2 regions of the Kluyvera sp. genome follow, and region 1 is predicted to be linked to the other one. Evidence: predicted binding sites of a transcription regulator. Region 1 holds the regulator's gene; the other holds the start of a gene.

Region 1 (11,405 bases):
TTTGCTGTTTGTTTTTTGTGCGGAAAGGGTAAATAAACGGCGATTTGGCAGGCGCGGAAAACGAGGACAAGAAGCGCCCCTTTTCATGGTGAAAAGGGGCGAAGCGGATTAGTGAGAGGCTGACGCCGCGTGCTGGCGATGACGGCTCACAAAGCCGAGGATCAGACACATGACGAACACCACGGCGTACAGACCGTTTGCGGTCGTCAACGCCGCCAGCGGGCCGCTATGGGCAACGATAGGCCCGGTAACCACGAAGGTCAGCATGGTGCCGATGGTGCCGCAGGTCAGCACAAAGTTAACCAGTTTTGGTGAGGCGATTTTGGTCTGCAGGGAGCCCAGCGTAATAATTGAGGTGTAGATAGCGCTGGAGAAGAAGCCCAGAGTCAGGATAAACCATGCCAGGTGCTGCGGTTCGCCGTGGTTGAACAGGTACATCATCACGGTGGCAATACCGGCCAGCACGGTCAGGATGCGCTGCAGATCGAAGAAACGCAGGATAAAGCTGAAGGCCCACATACCAAACATGTAAGACATCCAGAAGTCGCTGACCAGTTTGCCGGCATCGTTCAGGCTCATGCCCAGGCCTTTGGCGTATTCAGGTACCCAGGAGATAAAGCCCAGCTGGCCGAGGATGTAGCACAGCGCGGCGATGGACAGGAACAGCACGCCAATGCCCCACTTCTCTTTCACGATAGGCTGGTCGTTGTTCTGCGCTTTTTTACCCAGAACCGGGAAGTCGCAGCCGAGGGTCAGCACGAAGATGGCCACGTAGATCAGGCCAATGCAGGCGTATACCCAGTACCACTCAATGGTACGGGCCAGCAGCCAGGCGGCGAGCATTGGGAAGATCATCCCCGCCATGCTGAAGAAGGAGTCGGTAAACAGCAGACGCGCGCCGCGCTGACGCCCTTCATACATGTGGGTGATAAGGAAGGTACCAATCGACATGGTGATCCCGCTGACCAGCCCCAGTACGAACATGGCGGCGGAGAACAGCGCCAGGCTATGGCTGGTCATCAGACCAATGACCGCCAGCACCATCAGGATAAAGCCAAAACGCAGCTGCGTTTTCAGCGGAACGATTTCCATCAACCAGGCGTTGAGGAAAATCGAGATCAGGATCCCAGCGTTCAGGAAGGTAAAGGTGTTACTCATGCTGGAAACGGGCAGATTGAAGTAATCGGCGATGTTTCCCATCACCATCCCGGTGACGATCACCAACGCACCGGTAAGGGCGTAGGAGAAGAAGCTGATCCATGTGAGCTTGATACGATTGCTGTTAGTCATGACTGGCCTGTGAATAGTTGTGTAAAGCGCGTTGACACTGCGCTGAGCGGGCAGATTTTAGTCACTGAGGTGATGTATTCATAGTTTTATTACGCAAACGTTGGCGTATTACACTTTTCATTGTGATCTGGATCACAAAATCAAGCTCGTGAATTCTTACCCTGCTCATTATGAGCGTTACATCCGCGTAAACTTTGGTAAAGCACTGGCCTGAGGGGCTATCCCTCTTTAGAATCAAGCCACTCGCTTTCTCTACTGCACCTGTTAAAGGAATTCTCATGCTCAAATCAACTCTGGCGGCCGTGGCGGCTGTTTTTGCTCTCTCGGCGATGGCTCCTGCGGCTTTTGCAGCCACTACGAATCCGCACGTGCTGCTGACCACCTCCGCAGGCAATATCGAGCTGCAGCTGGATAGCCAGAAAGCGCCGGTTTCCGTTGAAAACTTCCTGAACTACGTTAATAGCGGTTTCTATAACAACACCACCTTCCACCGCGTGATCCCGGGCTTTATGGTTCAGGGCGGCGGCTTTAACGAGCAGATGCAGCAGAAGCAGCCTAACGCGCCGATCAAAAACGAAGCCGACAACGGCCTGCGTAACACCCGTGGCACCATCGCGATGGCGCGTACCGCGGATAAAGATAGCGCAACCAGCCAGTTCTTCATTAACGTGGCCGACAATGCCTTCCTTGACCACGGCCAGCGTGATTTTGGCTACGCGGTATTTGGTAAAGTGGTGAAGGGCATGGACGTGGCAGATAAAATCTCCCAGGTGCCGAGCCACAACGTTGGGCCGTACCAGAATGTGCCGACCAAACCGATTGTGATCCTGTCGGCGAAGGTGCTGCCGTAAGTCAGGCCGGGCGGCGTCAGGCATGAGGCTGCCGCCCGTATCGCTAAAGCACTCCACACTCGGTAGAATGGCGGCAGATAAATGACCGGAGCCGCCATGATCCTGCTGATTGATAATTACGATTCCTTTACCTGGAACCTCTACCAGTATTTTTGCGAACTGGGGGCCAGCGTGGTGGTCAGACGTAACGATGACATCACCCTTGATGACATCGAGCAGCTGGCGCCTGAAAAAATCGTGATCTCACCCGGCCCCTGCACGCCGGACGATGCCGGTATCTCTCTTGATGTCATCCGCCACTACGCGGGCATCCTTCCTATCCTCGGTGTTTGCTTAGGCCATCAGGCCATCGCGCAGGCGTTTGGCGCGCGTATCGTTCGCGCACAGCAGGTCATGCACGGCAAAACGTCGCCAATTACCCATCAGCAGCAGGGCGTTTTTCGTGGTTTGAATAACCCGTTGACCGTGACCCGCTATCACTCTTTGCTGATTGATCCCGATACGCTGGCCGACTGCTTTGAGGTCACCGCCCGCAGTGAAAGCGGGGAAATCATGGGCATTCGTCATCGCGAGTGGGATCTGGAAGGCGTTCAGTTCCATCCGGAAAGCATTCTTAGCGAACAAGGGCACCAGCTACTGGCCAACTTTCTCCAGCGATAGTAGTTGCTATGATGTGATTTTTTATGCATATTTTGTGGATAGATTTTCACACTCATTGCTGCATCGTTTGAAGAAGGGCATGACATGGTAAACAAACAACCTGCGATCACCCGCGCGACCTTCGATCAGGTCATTTTGCCAATCTATGCACCGGCGGAGTTTATTCCGGTGAAGGGAAAAGGCAGTCGCGTCTGGGATCAGCAAGGCAAAGAGTACGTTGATTTTGCTGGCGGTATCGCGGTGACGGCGCTGGGCCACTGTCATCCGGCGCTGGTTGAGGCGCTGAAAACCCAGGGTGAAACCCTGTGGCACACCAGCAACGTGTTTACCAACGAACCGGCGCTGCGTCTGGGCCAGAAACTGGTTGACGCCACATTCGCCGAGCGCGTGGTGTTCATGAACTCCGGCACTGAAGCCAACGAGACCGCCTTTAAACTGGCGCGTTACTACGCTTCAACCCGCCATAGTCCGTATAAAACGAAAATTATCGCCTTCCATAATGCCTTCCACGGGCGTTCGCTGTTTACCGTCTCCGTCGGCGGTCAGCCGAAGTACTCCGACGGTTTCGGCCCTAAACCTGCCGATATCGTTCACGTGCCGTTTAACGATCTGCACGCGGTGGAAGCGGTGATGGATGACCACACCTGCGCGGTGGTGGTGGAGCCGATTCAGGGCGAAGGCGGCGTGCAGGCGGCAACGCCGGAATTTCTCAAAGGGCTGCGCGACCTGTGTGACAAGCATCAGGCGCTGCTGGTCTTTGATGAAGTGCAGAGCGGCATGGGGCGTACCGGTTCGCTGTTTGCTTACATGCACTACGGCGTGACGCCGGACATTCTGACCAGCGCTAAAGCGCTGGGCGGTGGCTTCCCGGTGAGCGCCATGCTGACAACCAACGATATTGCCAGCGCTTTCCACGTCGGTTCGCACGGCTCTACCTACGGTGGTAACCCGCTGGCCTGCGCGGTCGCCGGTGCGGCCTTCGATATTATCAACACGCCGGAAGTGCTGAACGGCGTCAATGCTAAGCGCGAGCGGTTTGTTCAGCATCTGCAACAGATTAACGCGAAATACGATGTCTTCAGCGATGTGCGCGGGATGGGGCTGCTGATTGGCGCCGAGTTGAACGCGAAGTACAAAGGCCGCGCGCGCGACTTCTTGTATGCGGCAGCGGATGTCGGTGTGATGGTATTGAATGCCGGCCCGGACGTGATGCGCTTTGCCCCCTCGCTGGTGGTGGAAGAGGTGGATATCGACGAAGGCATGCAGCGCTTTGCCCAGGCCGTCGCGAAAATTGTTAGCTAGTTTGCCGCTTTAACCAGCCGCCGTGCCGTGGGCGCTGGCGCCAGGCCACCGACGAAATAGTGTGCATGGTGTTCAGGTGCCCCAGAATTCGCTGGAGATGCTGTTCCATGGTGCTTAACGGCCCGTGGGACAGTGAATCCGGCGCTTCCATAATGTTGACCTCGCCGCTGCTCCCCGCTTCATCGTATTCCAGACGCTGCTGACAGCGTTGTAGAGCAATCTCACACGACTCCAGGTACTGCTGCGCCAAATCAGGCGTCAACATATTGTGCTCGCGCGCCAGCGTCGTCATGGCATTGATGTGCTCGACGATAAACTGGCTGTGGGTCACCCACAGTTTCATATCTTCAAGATAACGTGAATTAAAGCCCGGCTCCTGCATCGCCTGGTTCAGCGTGTTGTACAGCGTGTTGTGTGCCTGGTTGACGCGCATGCGCTGGTAGGCCAGCTTCGGTGCCTGTGGGTCGGGGCTGAGGATCAGGCGGATAGCGTCCTGATCGGCCTCCAGCGCCGCCTGGGCGTTCTGGCGCAGCTGGCCGCTCTGCCACTGCGGCCATAGCCAAATCATGCCGCCAAAGGCGATCAGGCAGCCAATGATGGTGTCGATAAAGCGGGCGACAATAAACTCTTCGCCATTAAGCGTCAGGATTTGCAGGGTGTACACCGCGGTGATGGTAAAGCCGACGGTCGCCCAACCGTAGCTGCGACGAATAATCAGGTAGCTCACTAACGTCACTATCAGCATGCCCGTTAGCGCCCAGCCCTGCGGCGTATGGAAGTGCAGGGCCACGGCGGCAATCACCAGACCGGCAAGGGTGCCCGCCGCTCGGTGGAAAATTCGCACCCGGGTCGCGCCGTAACCGTTTTGCGTGACCAGCAGCACCGTCATCAGGATCCAGTACGGTTTCGGCAGATGCAGCGCCGCGCCCATCAGGCTGGCGATGCTCAGCATCACGCTGAGACGCGCGGCGTTACGCAGGGCGGGAGAGCGCAAAGAGAGGTAGCTTTTTAACGCCGGGAACAGCGGCAGACGGCGTTCTTTGTCGGCCATCAGGTTACGCGGGTATAGGGGGCGCTGGGAGCGCAGCACACGGGCAATGCGGCTGAAGTGCCAGGCACAGAACTGACCCACCGGGTTATCCGGGTGCTGGTCGGCAATTTTCTCCAGCGCGCCAATCTGTTTATCCATGTTGAAGCGGGTAGGGTAGCGGTGATAGAGAATATCGTCCGCCAGCACGCGCAGGCGTGCGGCTACCGTCCGGGCATTCCAGCGGATCACCGCTTCCGCATGGCTGCGTTCAACCAGCTTCTGCACCTCTTCCGGCTGGTGCAGGCTGACGGAGATATGCTCCTGCAAATCCAGCCCAACCTGGAAAGCGCGCAGCAGCCGCTTGTAGTCATTGTGCTGGTTCGCCGCCAGCATGTGCAGCTGTTGGTAGCACTGGGAAATCAGATCCACCACCTTTTGCTGGCGAGTCAGCAGCGGCGGCAGCGCGGTGGTGGGATCGGTATGCTGGGTGAGCAAGCTGTATTTGGCTTCGCAGTAGTCGGCAAGCTGACGGTAAAGCAGGCTGAGCGACTCGCGTAGCGGCTGCTCGCGCCACATCCAGAACCACCACCAGTTGAATAGCCCGTACCATAATGTCCCCAGCGCGTAGATCAATAATGGCTGCCAGATGGGCATATTCCCTGCCAGGCTGAGGGTAAAAATGGAGGCAATTAGCGAGGCGGGCAGCAGTCGTCCGTGTAGCGCGCTGATCTCTGCTGTGACGCCAAGCAGCAGCGCTAGCCCGGTCAGAATCAGTGGCAAAGGCACATCACGCGCCAGCAGCAACTGAACGGCGAGACTACATCCGGCGAACAGGCAGCCGCCGATGATCAGACGCTTGAAGAAACGCTTATGCGGGGTATCAAGCCCGGCAATGTTGCAGCAGGCGGGCACCAGCGAGAACAGCAACCCCTGCTGGAGGTGGCCGAGCAGTAGACCAATGGCAACGGGCAGACACAGCACCAGCGTTTGCCGCAGTGCATAGTTGACTTCCGGGTGGTAAATCAGCCTGCGCCACATAGGGGGAAAACAAAAACGGCGTACTGCATGACGCAATACGCCGTTTGGGCTGGATTAGCGGGTACCGTAAACGACAATGGTTTTGCCGTGTGCGGAGATCAGATTCTGATCTTCCAGCATCTTCAGGATACGGCCCACGGTTTCACGGGAGCAGCCGACGATCTGGCCGATTTCCTGACGGGTGATTTTGATCTGCATCCCGTCCGGGTGGGTCATCGCGTCAGGTTGTTTCGCCAGGTTCAGCAGGGTCTGAGCGATACGACCGGTGACGTCGAGGAACGCCAGGTTGCCGACTTTCTCAGAGGTAACCTGCAGACGACGCGCCATTTGCGAAGAGAGACGCATCAGGATGTCCGGGTTAACCTGGATCAGCTGACGGAATTTTTTATAAGAGATTTCAGCAACTTCACAAGCGGTTTTTGCCCGTACCCACGCGCTGCGTTCCTGGCCTTCTTCAAACAGGCCTAACTCACCGATGAAATCGCCCTGGTTGAGGTAAGAGAGGATCATCTCTTTCCCTTCTTCGTCCTTGATGAGTACTGCCACTGAGCCTTTTACGATGTAATACAGCGTCTCTGCTTTTTCACCCTGGTGAATCAGCGTGCTCTTCGATGGGTACTTATGAATATGGCAATGAGACAAGAACCATTCGAGAGTCGGGTCTGTTTGCGGTTTGCCAAGCACCATGCGCGGTTATCCTCTGTTATAAGCTCTTCCCGGCGGCAAAAGCATTGCGGCCACCGGTTGCAATAGTATCCTTCCCGTTACCTGGGAAGTCGGCTGTCGAATACTGTCGCAGCCTGTAATGTGATGTCCTCTGCATACATGCAGTACGTTTATGTATTACCGTAGCATCCTGACTGTTTTAGCATAGCTTTAGCCGTGTGTCTCCTGGTGTCTCGCTTCAGCATGACGTCGATCGCCTTCCATTGCGAGAATTGTTATGTGCGCGTAATCTGAGAAGAAAATTGCAACCTTGGAGTTAAAAATTATGCAAGCGCGTGTGAAATGGGTTGAAGGGCTGACCTTCCTCGGTGAGTCCGCTTCTGGACACCAGATCCTGATGGACGGCAACTCTGGCGATAAAGCGCCAAGCCCAATGGAAGTGGTGCTGATGGCCGCGGGCGGCTGTAGCGCCATCGATGTGGTGTCTATCCTGCAGAAGGGCCGCAACGACGTGACCGACTGCGAAGTGAAGCTGACCTCCGAGCGTCGTGAAGAAGCGCCGCGCCTGTTCACCCACATCAATCTGCATTTTATCGTCACCGGTAAAGGGCTGAAGGATGCGGCGGTTTCCCGTGCGGTGGATCTGTCTGCGGAGAAGTACTGTTCTGTTGCGCTGATGCTTGAAAAAGCGGTGAATATCACCCACTCCTACGAAGTGATCGAAGGGTAATTCCTCGCACGTAGCAAATCCCTCGCCCCTGTGGGGTGAGGGTTCGTGCATTAGTTTCGCCCTTCCATCATACGCTGCACCAGCGGTGTCATGATCAATTCCATCGCCAGCCCCATCTTCCCGCCGGGAACCACCAGCGTATTCATATGCGAGATAAACGAGCCTTGCAGCATGGCCAGTAGCCACGGATAGTCGATGTTGTCGAGATTGCGGAAGTGAATCACCACAAAGCTTTCGTCCAGCGACGGAATACCCTTGGCGGCAAACGGGTTAGAGGTATCGACCGTCGGCACGCGCTGGAAGTTGATATGGGTGCGGGAGAACTGCGGCGTGATGTAGTTGATATAGTCTTCCATCGAACGCACCACGGAATCCATCACCGCTTCGCGAGAATGTCCGCGTTCGCTGGTGTCGCGGATCATCTTCTGGATCCACTCAAGGTTAACGATTGGCACGACGCCGACCAGTAGATCGACGTGGCGGGCGACATCATGCTGTGGCGTCACTACGCCGCCGTGCAGCCCTTCGTAGAACAGCACGTCGGTCGGTTCTGGCAGCGGCTGCCAGGGGGTAAACGTGCCGGGTACCTGATTCCACGGCACGGCTTCATCGTAGGTATGCAGATATTTACGCGACTGCCCTTTACCGCTCACGCCATAGTCGCGAAAGGTTTGTTCCAGCAGGCCGAAGTCGTTGGCATCCGGACCAAAGTAGCTAATATGGCGGCCCAAATCACGGGCTTTACGAATGGCCATATCCATTTCCGGACGGGTATAGCGGTGGAAGCTGTCGCCTTCCACTTCTGCCGCGCGCAGGTTGAGTTGAGCAAAGATTTTACGGAAGGCGAGGCTGGTGGTGGTGGTCCCCGCGCCGCTGGAGCCGGTAACGGCAATAACCGGATGTTTGGCAGACATGCGAATAACTCCCTGAAAAGACGACAAGGGAAGCGTGGTAAACGCCTCCTGCCGTTAGAGTATAGTTAACCGCGAAATTGGTTACGGGGCATGATGTTGACGGTCTCATGAAGCTCAGACCAGACCAGCACCGCTTCGCCTGTTTGTAGCTGGTGTTTTACGTCGGCGACCTTTTGCGCAAGTGAACGTTCATATTCACCATAATCAGTGCCTTCGCGCAAGACAAAGCTTTCAATCAGGTTGTCCAGCGTCTCCGGGTCGATATCCTGCCAGGGAATAATCATGCTTTTGCTCCCAACCAGCGCATCAACCAGGCGGGAATGCGTTTTTCCAGCCACATTTCCGGGTGGCGCAAAGTGCCGCCGATAAAACCTACGTGACCACCGTATTCCGTCAACTGGTACTCCACGTTCTCCGGCAGCTCTTCCTGTGCGGGGATGGAGTGGTGATCCATAAACGGATCGTCCTTTGAGTGGATGATCAGCGTCGGCTTGGTGATTTTGCTTAAGATCGGCATCGCGCTGCACTGGCGGTAATAGTCGATGGCATCGGCAAAGCCGTGGATCTTCGAGGTAATCGAATCATCGAACTCGCGGATGCGGCGCATGCTTTTCAACTGACGCAAATCGACCGGCAAAGAGCCGGGATAGGCCTTCAGCTTGCGGGCGGCGTTGCCTTTTAGCAGGTTGAGCAGATAGCGCTGATAAACGCGTGAAAAGCCTTTATCCATGTGGTAGCTACAGGCTTCCAGCATAAACGGCGCCGAGACAATCACGGCGGCATCGATGGGCACTTCGTCGCCTTCTTTGGCGAGCAGGCAGGCCAGCATGTTGCCGCCGAGCGAGTAGCCCACTGCCGCAGTCGGGGCGTGACCATATTCGCGCGCCAGCCAGTGCAGGAACCAGGTGCCGTCTTCCGTTTCGCCGGAGTGGTAGATGCGGTTCAGACGGTTAGGCTCGCCGCTACAGCCACGGAAATGCATCACCACGCCCAGCCAGCCCTGCGCTTTCGCTGCATTGATAAGGCCGTGCGCGTACGGGCTATACAGGCTGCCTTCCAGACCGTGAAACACCACCAGACGCGGCTTATGGCGCGCGGCCTGCGGATCTTCGCTCCACGCCAGATCGACAAAGTCGCCGTCCGGCAGTTCAAGGCGCTGCCAGTGCGGCGTGAACTGCACCTTACGGCGGATAAGACGCGGCAGCATGGTCTGCAAATGACGATTGCTGACGCCGCGCATCGGCACGAAGTCGGCGCTGCTTTGGGTGTCGATGTTGAGATCGTGGTGGGTGGTTTCAGTCATGTCTACGCGATGTTTACTCGTTAATCTGCCGCCTACTATACCGTCACTTTGCCATTGTGTTTATGAAAATGAGGCACAGGTAGTCGTTTTTATCCCTTTGGGTTCTGATCCTTATCACAAATTGTTACTTCAATTATTACTCTCAAGCTAATGATTCTCTCCTACGCTTAATTGATGACTTTCTCACCAGGGTTCACACTCTTAGCTGTGTTAAGCAATCAAAATGATTAGCTGAATCAGGAGGTTAATAATGTTATCTGGGCAAACGCCAGCACGAGTCTGGAACACCCGCCGCACGGAAAAACAGCGCCGTCTGGCTTCCGTTCCGGTGCAGGGTAAGGTGCTGCCGACCGCAGACCTGACCGCGATGCTGGAAAAACTGATCGCGCCGGGTGACCGCGTGGTATTAGAAGGGAATAACCAAAAGCAGGCAGATTTCTTGTCCCGTATGCTGGCTGAGGTGAACCCGCAGATTGTGCACGACCTGCACATGATTATGCCAAGCGTCGGGCGCAGCGAGCATCTGGATATCTTTGAAAAAGGCATCGCCCGCAAGCTGGACTTCTCCTTCTCCGGCACCCAGAGCCTGCGTATCTCGCAGCTGCTGGAAGATGGTCAGCTGGAAATCGGCGCCATCCATACCTACATCGAACTCTATTCCCGTCTTTACGTCGACCTGGCCCCGAACGTGGCGCTGATTGCCGGTTATAAGGCTGACCGTAAAGGCAACCTCTACACCGGGCCGAGCACCGAAGATACGCCAGCTCTGGTGGAAGCCGCCGCGTTCCACGATGGCATTGTCATCGCACAGGTGAACGAACTGGTGGATGACGAATGCGACCTGCCGCGCGTGGATATTCCGGGCTCCTGGATTGACTACGTGGTTGTCGCCGACAAGCCGTTCTTTATCGAACCACTGTTTACCCGTGACCCGCGCCTGATTAAACAGGAACACATCCTGATGGCGATGATGGCGATTAAAGGCATCTACGCGGAACATCAGGTGCAGTCGCTGAACCACGGTATCGGCTTCAACACCGCGGCGATTGAACTGCTGCTGCCAACCTACGGCGAACAGCTGGGTCTGAAGGGCAAAATCTGTAAACACTGGACCCTGAACCCGCATCCGACGCTGATCCCGGCGATTGAAAGCGGCTGGGTAGAAAGCGTGCACTGCTTCGGCGGTGAGCTGGGGATGGAAGAGTACATCCGCGCCCGTCCGGATATCTTCTTCACCGGTTCCGACGGCTCCATGCGTTCCAACCGTGCTTTCTGCCAGCTGGCAGGGCAGTACGCGGTGGATATGTTTATCGGTTCCACCTTGCAGGTTGACGGCTACGCCAACTCCTCCACCGTGACCCGCGGTCGTCTCTCCGGCTTCGGTGGCGCGCCGAACATGGGCCACGATCCGCACGGTCGTCGCCACGCTACCCCAGCCTGGCTGAACATGATCACCGAACCGGATCCGATGCAGCGCGGTAAAAAACTGGTTGTACAGATGGTGGAAACCTTCCAGGCCGGCGTGAAACCAACCTTCGTTGAGAAACTGGATGCGGTAGACGTGGCGAAAGCCTCCGGTATGCCGCTGGCGCCGGTAATGATCTACGGCGACGACGTGACC
Region 2 (11,405 bases), on a different contig from region 1:
AAAATGGCGGAAGTCAGGGAACAAACTCTTCCGTTGTTTTGTCAATGCTAGCCGTGCTAACCCTGTTAGCCTGTCTTGTTAAAATTATTACAATCAATGGGTGAATTATGTCTGATAAACCACTAACTAAAACCGATTATTTGATGCGTCTACGCCGCTGTCAGTCTATTGACACGCTGGAACGCGTTATTGAAAAAAATAAATATGAACTCTCTGATAATGAGCTGGCGGTATTTTACTCAGCAGCCGATCATCGTCTGGCAGAATTGACGATGAATAAACTGTACGACAAGATCCCTTCAACCGTGTGGAAATACATCCGTTAATTTTTCTGTTTCATGCATGACTTCTCCCTGTTATGTGACTGATTGTGTGAATGGCATCACATCGACGAATGGGGAACGTTCCCAAAGCGCTAATCACCTTTTAAGGTGATGGCTCTATAAAAGGGAGACGCCCATGAGCGATGAAAAACGTAAGATGATTGCCGGCGAGCATTATCGCCCGGCCGATGACACGCTAAGAACGGACAGGATCCGCGCAAGGCAGCTGATTCACCGATATAACCATACGGCTCCGGATGAAAAAGCCGAACGCGCAGCGCTACTCAACGAGCTGCTCGGCAAAGGTGACGATGCTTATATCGAGCCAACGTTCCGCTGCGACTATGGCTACAATATCTTTCTTGGCGCCAACTTCTACGCTAACTTCGATTGCGTCATGCTCGACGTCTGTCCGATTCATATCGGCGATAACTGCATGCTGGCACCGGGTGTACATATCTACACCGCCACTCATCCCCTCAATGCCATTGAACGCAATAGCGGTATCGAGTTCGGCAAACCGGTGACAATCGGCCACAATGTGTGGATTGGCGGACGTGCGGTGATTAACCCCGGCGTGACGATTGGCGATAACGCGGTGATTGCTTCCGGCGCTGTTGTCGTGAAAGACGTTCCAGCCAACGCCGTTGTCGGCGGCAACCCGGCCCGCGTCATCAAGATGTTAGCTTGATAACAGCAACAGACTGTTATGCTTTTTTGCAACCAATCTGTTACTTTCTGCATGGATTAACGCAACATACAATAGGCTATTCCGCCTAACGTTGCCGAGCAAAAGATGTCAGAGATCCAGCGATTACTCACGCAAACTATTGATGAACTCAACGCCCGCGAAAAGCGCGACAACCGGCCGCGCTTTAGTATCAGTTTTATTCGCAACCACCCCGGCCTGTTCATTGCCATGTACCTCGCCTTCTTCGCCACCCTGGTGGTGATGATGCGTTCCGACACGCTGGCCGATTCGGTTTGGCTACTGTGGCTGCTGTTTGCGCTACTGAACGGCTTCTTCTTCTTCGACGTCTATCCGCGCTACCGCTACGAAGATATCGATGTGCTGGATTTTCGCGTGTGTTACAACGGTGAGTGGTACAACACTCGCTTCGTACCACCGGAGTTGATTGACAATATCCTGCACTCTAACCGCGTCGACGGTCAGTACAAAACGCAGCTGCAAAAAATGGTCACCACCAAGGGCGACCTGTCGTTCTACGACGTCTTCACCCTTGCCCGCGCCGAAGCGGCGCAATAAGCCGCTGTAACGTCCGTATTGCCGGTGCAAACTGTGAGGCGGACGTATTACCATAGCCCAACACCAACCCCGTACGGGCATGCTGACGGTCGAGATAAAATGTGCTGAGCGCGCTGGGCGTCATCTTATGCGCACGCGCCTGGCGCACCAGCGACACGTCATCAATGCCGTCAATAGCGACCGTCATATGTAACCCGCCCTCACCCGCCATTAATTGGTGCGGAACGCTTAATTCCTCTTCCAGCGCCGCGCGTAGCTGCGCCTGACGCTTGCGGTACAGACGGCGCATCGCCGCCAGATGTCGGGCATAGTGCCCTTCCTCAATAAAGCTCGCCAGCGCCCGTTGCTCCGCCCGATGTCCACCGCGTAGCAGCGCACGAATAGCAGGTTGTGCCGCCTCCACCAACATCGGCGGCAGGACCATAAATCCAATGCGCAGCGATGGGAATAACGTCTTGCTGAAAGTACCGAGGTACACCACCGGCGCGTTGTCGTCCATGCCGCGCATCGCCGGAATCGGCTCACCGCTGAAGCGAAATTCACTGTCGTAGTCATCTTCGATAATCCAGCAGCCATGCTGGCGCGCATATTCCAGCAGCGCCAGCCGTCGCGCCACGCTGAGCACCCTGCCGGTCGGATACTGATGCGAAGGCGAAGTAAAGATCAGCGTCGGCGGCGGCAAATCATCGGCAATTCGCATTCCTTCGTTATCGACTGCAACGCCCTCCAGCACAAGCCCCGACGCCAGAAACGCGCTTTTCGCGCCGAAGTATCCCGGCTCCTCTACCCATGCTCTCTGCCCCGGTTCACTCAGCAGATGGGTGCAGAGAGTCACGCCTTCCAGCGCGCCTTCCGTGATCACAATTTGCCGCGCATCGCAGTCGATACCCCGCGATAGCGCCAGATGCCTGGCAATCGCCGCCCGTAGCGGCCACTCTCCCGCCGCATCGCCGTAGCCAAGCAGGCTGCTACCCTGTTCGCGCAAAACGCAATCCAGCAATCGACGCCACAGCGGCAGAGGAAAGTAGTTGATAGCCGGCGTGCCGGGGGTGAACAGGAGCGGCGGCGTATCGCGAGGCTGTACCTGCGGCAAATCCAGCAGGCGTTCCGGCAGTGAGACCGGGATACAGTCTGTGGCCCCCGCCGTCTGCGGTAGAGACGCCACCCGGGAGCCACGACGATCGCGACGTAGATAACCTTCCATCGCCAGCTGATCCAGGGCGGCGTTGACCGTATTACGTGAAATGCTCAGCCGCTCGGCCAACGTCCGAGAACCAGGAAGCCAGCTCTGCGCCTGGAGCTGTCCGCACAGGATGGCGTCTCTGAGCGCCGCGTACAGGCTGCGTTGCAGCGTCTCCGCACCGCGCGCCGCAAGCGCATCATTCAAGAGAGTAAAAAAGGGATCGTCGGGAATATTCATGGCTGCTCCTCATGGCACCATCAAAAGATACTTTGGTGGCACTTTTTATGGAACCAGCAAAGCCCTACGCTCGACGTATTGTTTATTTCCCTAAGGAGAGGTTATGAGTCAGCTCAATCAATTTGGTCAGCTAATTGGCGATGCCCTGCCGGACTGGCAGCCGCGCCCGTATCCGCAGCGCGTGGTGCTGGAAGGTCAGTATTGCCGTCTGGAACCGCTAAGTCTGCAACATGCTGATGCGCTCTTTGCCGCCCATCAGCAAGCGGCGGATACCCGTAACTGGACGTGGCTACTGCGTGAGCCAGAGGGATCGGTGGAAGAGTATCGTCAGTGGATCGCCGGCGTGGCATCCCTTCAGGATCCGCTGCACTTTGCGGTAATAGATATCCGCACCCAGCAGCCAGTGGGCTCGCTGGCACTGATGCGTATCGACCCAAATCATGGGGTGATGGAAGTGGGGCATGTTCACTTTTCGCCACTGCTTAGCCGCACGCCCGCCTCGACGGAAGCGCAGTGGCTGTTGATGCGCTACGCCTTCGAGACGCTCGGCTACCGTCGCTATGAATGGAAATGCAACAGTTTCAATGAACCCTCACGCCGTGCGGCACTACGTTTAGGTTTTCAGTTTGAAGGACGTTTTCGCCAGGCGCTGGTGATTAAAGGCCACAACCGCGATACCGACTGGTTTTCCATTATCGACGGCGAATGGCCCGCGCTGGACCGCGCCTTCCAGGCCTGGCTTGCCGCCGATAACTTTACCGCCGACGGCAAGCAGCGCCAGTCCCTGGAGGCTTTCCGTTAACGACGTTTTTTGCGCCCCTGTACGGCTTTAAAGCGGGGGTTGGATTTACAGATCACGTAAAGACGACCTTTGCGCTTCACTATCTGACAATCCGGGTGGCGCTGTTTCGCACTGCGCAGCGAGTTAAGTACCTGCATCAGGACCCCCTTTTCACATCAACAAAGCGGCCAAAACGCTGGGTAAAGCGCGCGACGCTACCTTCGGCGGAAACGCTGCGCTGCTTCCCGGTGTAGTACGGGTGCGATTTGGAGGAAACATCAATCGTGACATAAGGATATGTCACGCCTTCCAGCTCAATTTCCCGGTCCGTTTTGATGGTGGAGCCGACTTTAAAGTACTCGTTAGCGCTGGTGTCGTGAAAGACCACGGTACGGTAATGGGGGTGGATGTTCGCTTTCATCTGAGCCTCAATTAATATGTTATAACATAACAATCACGATACGCCGTCAAAAAGCGCTTTGCAACCCTACAGTTTTAAGGGAAATAGCCGAAGTGCAGACTGCACTCCGGCAAGGGAAGTTAGCGGCTAAGCTGATGCGCAATCGCGCGCAGCTGCTCGGCAATCGCCTGCATATCTTTGCCCTGCTCCACCTTCGCACCAGAAGAGTGGCGCACGACAAGGCGAGCAGGGAGAATGGATGAAGTCCGTGACGAAGCGTTGTCGTCACTTTCAAGAATGCGGCGTACCGCCTCTTTGCCCTGCAAGTCCAGGTCTAGCGATACCGTGGTCAGCGCTGGGTAGAAAAATGAGCTTTCATAGGTATCATCGTAACCAATCACCGACTTTTCGCCGGGAATGGCGACCTGATGCTGATGAAATGCGCTCAGCACCCCTAACGCCATCTGATCGTTCCCCACCAGCACCGCCGAAAAATCCGGGGTCTCGCGCAGCATTTGCAGCGCACAGGCATAGCCGCTTTGTGCATCCCAGTTGCCGTGCAGCACGGTCACCGGCTTCAGTCCGTAGCTATTGAGCGTATCCAGCCAGCTTCTCAAACGTAGGTTGGCGGAGACAGAACTCACCGGGCCGGCCAGAATCGCCATCTCACGATGACCCGACTCATACAGATATTTGACGCTGGCACGGGTGCCATCTGCCGGATTAAACGAAACGTTATACACCGAACTATAGGGATCAACATCGAGGAAAAGACAGACGATATCATCGTTGTCATCTGCAATTTTCTGTGCTGTTTCAGTCTCTAATGGTACGTTGATAATCACTTTGCTGACCAGCTGTGATTTCAGTTCGTTGATCGAATCCTGAACACTATGATTGACGTTCTCATCAATCATCGAAATCAGTACCTGATACCCCTCTACATTTGCGTAGCGTTTCACCGCTGCCGCAACCTGAGAAGGCGCGTGCAACGCCAGTGAAGTGGTCACCAGTCCAAGGGTATGAGTGGTCTTGCCAACCAGCTGCTGGGCAAGTCGGTTTGGGACATAGCGGAGTGCCTCGATGGATTTCTCCACCTTGTGGCGTGTGGCTTCGGATACATTGGCAGATTTATTGAGTACCCTGGACACAGTCTGGTAGGAGACGCCCGCATGGCGAGCAACGTCTTCCAAAGTTGCGCTTTTAGACTTCATCGTCCGGTTCCTTATGTTGTTATCGCTAGATTGTAACAGGGGTCATCCCAAAAAACGTCTACCGACCTGATTTATGACATACGATAACATAAAAAAGATACACGCCCACATTTCCATGCAACAAGAAACCCCTTACAAAATGAACAGAAAATGGTTAATTTATTTGCAGTTAGTCACATATCAACAATCAAATGTTTGCCAGATTTTACATTTAGGCATTTTATTACACTCGTTATGTGAACGTAATACAAAACAAAACGAGGATAATAATGAAAACAACCCTACGCACGCTTTCAATTGCGTTAGCTACTGCGCTGACTTCATCTTCTCTGCTGGCGGCAACGTCAGTTCCTATTGATTTCCATGGCTACCTCCGCTCCGGCGTAGGCGTTTCTGGCGATGGCGGAATGCAGGAATGGCAAAAAAACAAACTCGGCCGTTTGGGAAACGAAGCCGACACCTACGGTGAACTTGAATTGGGTTCTGAGGTGTATAAGAAAAACGATGTCAGTTTCTACCTGGACTCAATGGTCAGCATGGTTTCCGACGGTTCAAACGATAACGAAACCACCTTCGGCGACGATGCGCAGTTTGGTCTGCGTCAATTAAACCTACAGATTAAAGGGCTTATCCCGGGCGATCCGAATGCGGTTATCTGGGGTGGGAAACGCTATTACCAACGCCACGATCTGCACATCATTGATACCAAATACTGGAATATTTCCGGCTCCGGCGCCGGGATCGAAAATTATACCGTCGGCCCTGGCGCAGTTTCATTGGCCTGGATCCGCGGCGACGCCAACGATGTCGACTATCGCGTTGACGGTGATAACGACGTAAACATTAACTACATTGACCTTCGCTATGCTGGCTGGAAACCATGGAGCGGTGCCTGGACCGAATTTGGTATCGACTACGCCATGCCGAACGCAACTGACAAACAGAAGGATTACGGCGGCCTGTATGATGCTGATAACGGTGTGATGCTGACCGGTGAAATCAGCCAGGATATGTTTGGCGGCTATAACAAGCTGGTGCTGCAATATGCCAACAAAGGCCTGGCGCAGAACATGGTCTCCCAGGGTGGAGGTTGGTACGACATGTGGAACTACGTCAATGATGCCACCGGCTACCGTGTTATCAACACCGGTCTGATCCCAATTACCGACAAGTTCTCTCTTAACCACGTGCTGACCTACGGTTCGGCGGATAACACCACCGAATACACCGATAAATCACGTCTGGTCTCGTTGGTTGGCCGCGCGCAATATCAGTTCACTGAATATGTACGTTTAATTGGTGAAGTGGGTGGTTTCTATCAGAAAGACTCCTACACTGACGGTAGCCACTATAAGCAGAGCGGCGAGAAATACACCATCGCGTTAGGCCTGGCAGATGGCCCTGACTTTATGTCTCGTCCGGAGCTGCGCGTCTTTGCCTCTTACCTGAATGATTCCGAACAGGGCAATGCCTTTAACGACGGCACCGCCAGCGATACCTGGAACTTCGGCGTGCAGGTGGAAGCCTGGTGGTAATACGTTAACCTGACTGAATCATTGTTTTGCCCTAATTCTATCTTTTGTTATTTTCGCCAATTTTATATTTGCCACTCCATTATTGTTTCTATCATCTGGCCTTGGGGATAATGCTATTATTAGGTTGTCCTCTTTTTTTATCGCGCCAATAATAAAAAACCCCGATATCAAATCAGGGTTTTCATATAAAGCTATTATTTCCCAAATAAACGAAGCGCCATCCGGCAGAGCCGTGAAAAATTTCCAGATGGCAACATACTAATTTATTTATTACCCGCAAAGTGTTCATCTAACAACTGACGCAGCGCATCAGATTGCTTGCCAAAAATAGCGTGAACCTGCTGCCCAAGAATAATAACCCCCAGCGCACCTTCATTCTGCAACGCCTGAGAATCCACGACAGACAGGTCCTTAACCGTGACGCGCAATCGCGTAATACAGGCATCAACATTTTCAATATTATTCTGACCACCAAATGCGCTAATCAGACGCTGAATCTGCTGTTGCTCATTGGCGCTTAATGGCACCGACGGTTTAGGCTGGGAGAAGTAGTGCAGGAAGGATTTAAGACTGACCATCATCGACGCTCCTTGATTATCTACAGAGGTAAAAAAGCCTGCTCGGATGAGCAGGCTTGGGATTGCAGCGGATTATGCTTTACGGCGAACGATACGGCAGTCCCAGGGTTGCAGCACCAGCTGACCGCTGGCATCAGCGCCTGTCGCGGCATGTTCATAGCCATCCGGCAAAGTAACTGTCTGCGTCTGCGCGGTAAAGTTCTGCACAAAGACAAAGGCGCTTTCGCCATCGGTACGCGCGGTAGCCACCACCCCAGGTGGAAAGATGCTGGCAACCGCTCGCGGCAGCGCCAGCTCATCCATTAACGATGTGAAGAAATCTCGCTGGAACGCCAGATCGTTGCGCGAAGCAATATGCCACGCCTTGCCCTTACCGACGCTATTGACGGTCACGGCCGGGCGCCCCGCATAGAAATCATCACGATACGCCGCCAGCGTCTGCGCGGTTTCAGGGTGAATCAGTTCACACAGATGGCGCACCTGGTAAGGCCCCTGCAGTCCAACCATGTTCCCCGCCAGCCCCTGAACCTGGTTACGCTCGCCGTCGTCCAGGCAATCTATCTCTTCCGCCCAGATACCTAACAGCTTGCGCAGCGGGCCAGGGAAACCGCCCAGGTGGCAGAGATCGCTTTCATTGACGATCCCCGTCCAGTAGGTGGTGACCAGGTGGCCGCCGTTAGCGACAAAGGCTTCGGCGCGCTCGGCAAAACCATCGCGCACCATATACAGCATTGGCGCAATCACCAGCTGATAGGCGCTGAGATCGCCATCGGCGTCAATCACGTCTACGGCGACCCCTTGCTCCCAGAACGGACGATAGTGTTCGTTCACCGTCAGCTCATACTCCATACCTTTGTTACGTGGCCCTTGCGCATCGTCCATGGCCCAACGGCTCTGCTGGTCAAAGATGATGGCGACCTTCGCATCAGTGCGACAGCCGACAACGTCCGGTAGCTGTCTTAAGATATGACCAAGCTGAGTGACCTCGCGGCCAACGCGGGTATCGAGATGCCCGACATGATCGATAATCGCACCGTGGAATTTCTCCACCGAACCACGGCTCTTACGCCACTGGAAGTACTGCACGGAATCCGCGCCGTGGGCTACCGCCTGTAGCGAAGAGAGGATGTGCATACCCGGTTTCTTCAGCTTGCTGGTCGGCTGCCAGTTGGTCACACTCGGCGTGGATTCCATCAGCACGAACGGTTTGCCGCCCTTCAGTGTACGCATCATATCGTGGTACATCGCGGTATAGCAGGCGAGCGTGGTCTCGTCTTTATCGCGATGCCACATTGGATAGCTATCCCAGGAGATGAAGTCCAGCGGCTCGGCGAGCTGCGAATAATCGTAATCGTAGAAATACTCCATAAAGTTGGTGGTCACCGGCAGGTCCGGGTTCACCGCCTTTAATGGCGCAATTTCATGACGACAAAATTCAGTCACCTGCGCGGTGTTAAAACGTCGCCAGTCGAGGTTCAGGCCATGGATAGACACTTCCCCCTGCGGCGACGGTGATTCAATCTGCTCCCAGTCGGTATAGGTGTGGCTCCAGAAGGTGCTCCACCAGGCGTGGTTCAGATTATCGAGCGTCTTATAACGCGCCTTCAGCCAGTCGCGAAACTTAGCCTGACAACGCGGGCAGTGGCACTCGCCGCCGTATTCATTGGAAATATGCCAGCCCAGCACCGCCGGGTGCTGTGAATAACGTTCCGCCAGCAGCGTATTGATTTTTAGCGTCTTCTCGCGGTAAACCGGCGAGGTCATACAGTGATTATGGCGACCGCCGTGCAGCGCCGGCACGCGGTCACGCCCCACGCGCAACACTTCCGGATAGGCTTTTGACATCCACGCCGGACGCGCGCCGCTTGGGGTGGCTAAAAAAACATGTATCCCGGCGGCATACAGTTTATCAATAACATTATCCAGCCAGGCGAAATCAAATACGCCTTCTTGCGGCTCAAGTTTGGCCCAGCTAAATATCCCCACCGACATGACATTACAGTTTGCCTGCTGCATCATCGTAATATCCTGGTCGATAATACCGGGATAATTCTCCCATTGCTCCGGGTTATAATCTGCACCATGCAATAGAGCATTAACCTTCGGGCTCAAAGGCGGAAATTTTTTCATAATAAAATCCTGAAAAAGAGTGTTCAAATTAATTAAATACTTTTACCGACGGCAAGACTTTCCCTTTACAGTCAAATAGCGCCTGATTTTCGCGCGCATTACCTTCTTTCCATTCATCATGGATATATTTCATGCCCGCTTTTGTAGCCCAGGTATTTCCCGGAACGGCAATCCAGGTTGGCTCCCAATAAAAAATGCCTTTGCCTCGATTATCGGGAACATCAATAATGGCCTGCATCAAGTCATGAATATAGTTATATTGCCCCTGAACCGTGCCCGGATAACCACCGTCTTTCTCTTCTTTCGCCTGGAAGCTGTTTTCCGCGTTATCGCAGTTCTCCAGGGTATAGCCGTAGGCGGCTTCGACCACGATGACATCTTTGTTGTAGCGTTTGCTGATGTCATCCATGTTGGCCTTCAATGCGCTGATAGGGCCATTCCAGTAGGTATACATCGACAGGCCAATCACGTCATACGGCACGTTGCGTTTGCTGATTTCATCAAACCACCAGCGGAATGTGTCGTTTTTAGTGCCTTCAGCCAGGTGGAGCATAATTTTAACCTGCTCGCCGTCCTTCAGATTCTCTTTCAGCCCGGAAATCGCCGCATTCAGCAGGCCAGCTAAACGGTCAAATTCGCCGCCGCCCTGCCCCCAGCTTTTGCCTTCCGGCCAGAGAATACCGCCGTTAATTTCGTTGCCAATCTGCACCATATCCGGCAGCACGCCCTCTTTTTTGAAGCGGGCAATAGTGTCGCGGGTATAGTTGTGAATCTCGGTTTTCAGCTGCGGGTAGTCCATCTTTTCCCAGGCTTTTGGTTTGTACTGCTTGCCTGGATCGGTCCAGAAATCACTGTAGTGGAAGTCCAGCAGCAGCTTCATACCCTGCGCTTTTGCTCGCTTCGCCAGCGCCAGCGTACTGGCGAGATCGTTATCACCACCACCATACGCGTTGCCGTCGGCATCTTTCGGATCAACCCACAGGCGCAGACGAACGTAGTTCACGCCGTTGGCTTTGAGAATAGCCAGCGCGTCCTGTGGCTGGTTTTGTTCATTATAGAAACGAGCACCATGCTTCTCGGCATCCAGCAGCGTCGAAATATCCGCACCTTTAATAAAGTCCGCTGGCATCGCGTTAAACGGCTTCGTTTGCAGCGCCTCGGCCGCAAACGACGATGCGGAAAAACTACAGGAGAGACAAACAGCAAGCAAAGCGGGTGCAAATCTTTTCATGTGGTTATCCTTTGGTGCTGCCGGAGGTCAGGCCGGACACGAAGTATTTCTGTAATGCCAGATAGAGAATCGCCACCGGTACGGCAATTAATACGGCTCCTGCCGCGTAGGTGGTGTAACTGGCGCCCATTTTTTGCGCCACCAGGTTGTATAACCCGATAGGCAGCGTGTATTTATCCGGCGTACGCAGGATGGTGCTGGAGAGAATGAAATCCCCCAGCGGGCCGGTGAAGGAAAACAGCGCCACCACCGCCACAATCGGCTTCGACAGCGGCATGATTATCTCGATAAAGATGCGGAAGTTACTCGCCCCGTCCATGCGCGCGGACTCATCAAGATCTTTGGGGATCGCGTCGAGATAGCCTTTCATCAGATAGGTATTCATCGGGATCATCCCCGCCACGTAGATCAGCACCAGCGCGAAGTGGCTGTTAATCAGCCCCAGCAGCTGAGAGAGCACGAAAATGGCGATCAGCGCGGAAAACTGCGGGATCATCTGCAGCAGTAAAAACAGCATCAGCCCGTT

The links. The regulator CRP, encoded in region 1, controls carbon source genes, mostly activating them, when cyclic AMP is high. The targets are predictions, from matches to a motif close to ATGTGANNNNNNTCACAT.
Region 2: a site for CRP is predicted at 5,567-5,584, ahead of ACW14G_RS03910 (maltoporin). Genes of this name have one in related genera too.

The regions. Positions count from the first base shown of each region.
Region 1 covers NZ_CBDKZX010000014.1:38,874-50,278, forward strand. Annotated here, with positions in the region: gene tsgA (MFS transporter TsgA) at 109-1,290, opposite strand; gene ppiA (peptidylprolyl isomerase A) at 1,569-2,141, shown strand; gene pabA (aminodeoxychorismate synthase component 2) at 2,238-2,801, shown strand; gene argD (bifunctional acetylornithine/succinyldiaminopimelate transaminase) at 2,886-4,103, shown strand; gene ACW14G_RS08160 (YccS/YhfK family putative transporter) at 4,096-6,171, opposite strand; gene crp (cAMP-activated global transcriptional regulator CRP) at 6,226-6,858, opposite strand; gene ACW14G_RS08170 (OsmC family protein) at 7,163-7,567, shown strand; gene ACW14G_RS08175 (phosphoribulokinase) at 7,618-8,481, opposite strand; gene ACW14G_RS08180 (YheU family protein) at 8,547-8,765, opposite strand; gene ACW14G_RS08185 (hydrolase) at 8,762-9,784, opposite strand; gene mdcA (malonate decarboxylase subunit alpha) at 10,035-11,405, shown strand, end outside.
Region 2 covers NZ_CBDKZX010000006.1:962-12,366, forward strand. Annotated here, with positions in the region: gene tomB (Hha toxicity modulator TomB) at 1-82, shown strand, start outside; gene ACW14G_RS03870 (HHA domain-containing protein) at 108-326, shown strand; gene maa (maltose O-acetyltransferase) at 460-1,014, shown strand; gene ACW14G_RS03880 (YlaC family protein) at 1,120-1,590, shown strand; gene pdxR (MocR-like pyridoxine biosynthesis transcription factor PdxR) at 1,559-3,010, opposite strand; gene ACW14G_RS03890 (GNAT family N-acetyltransferase) at 3,114-3,812, shown strand; gene ykgO (type B 50S ribosomal protein L36) at 3,809-3,949, opposite strand; gene ACW14G_RS03900 (type B 50S ribosomal protein L31) at 3,949-4,212, opposite strand; gene ACW14G_RS03905 (LacI family DNA-binding transcriptional regulator) at 4,332-5,405, opposite strand; gene ACW14G_RS03910 (maltoporin) at 5,675-6,940, shown strand; gene ACW14G_RS03915 (glucose PTS transporter subunit EIIB) at 7,204-7,518, opposite strand; gene ACW14G_RS03920 (beta-galactosidase) at 7,591-9,648, opposite strand; gene ACW14G_RS03925 (glycoside hydrolase family 53 protein) at 9,677-10,879, opposite strand; gene ACW14G_RS03930 (sugar ABC transporter permease) at 10,884-11,405, opposite strand, start outside.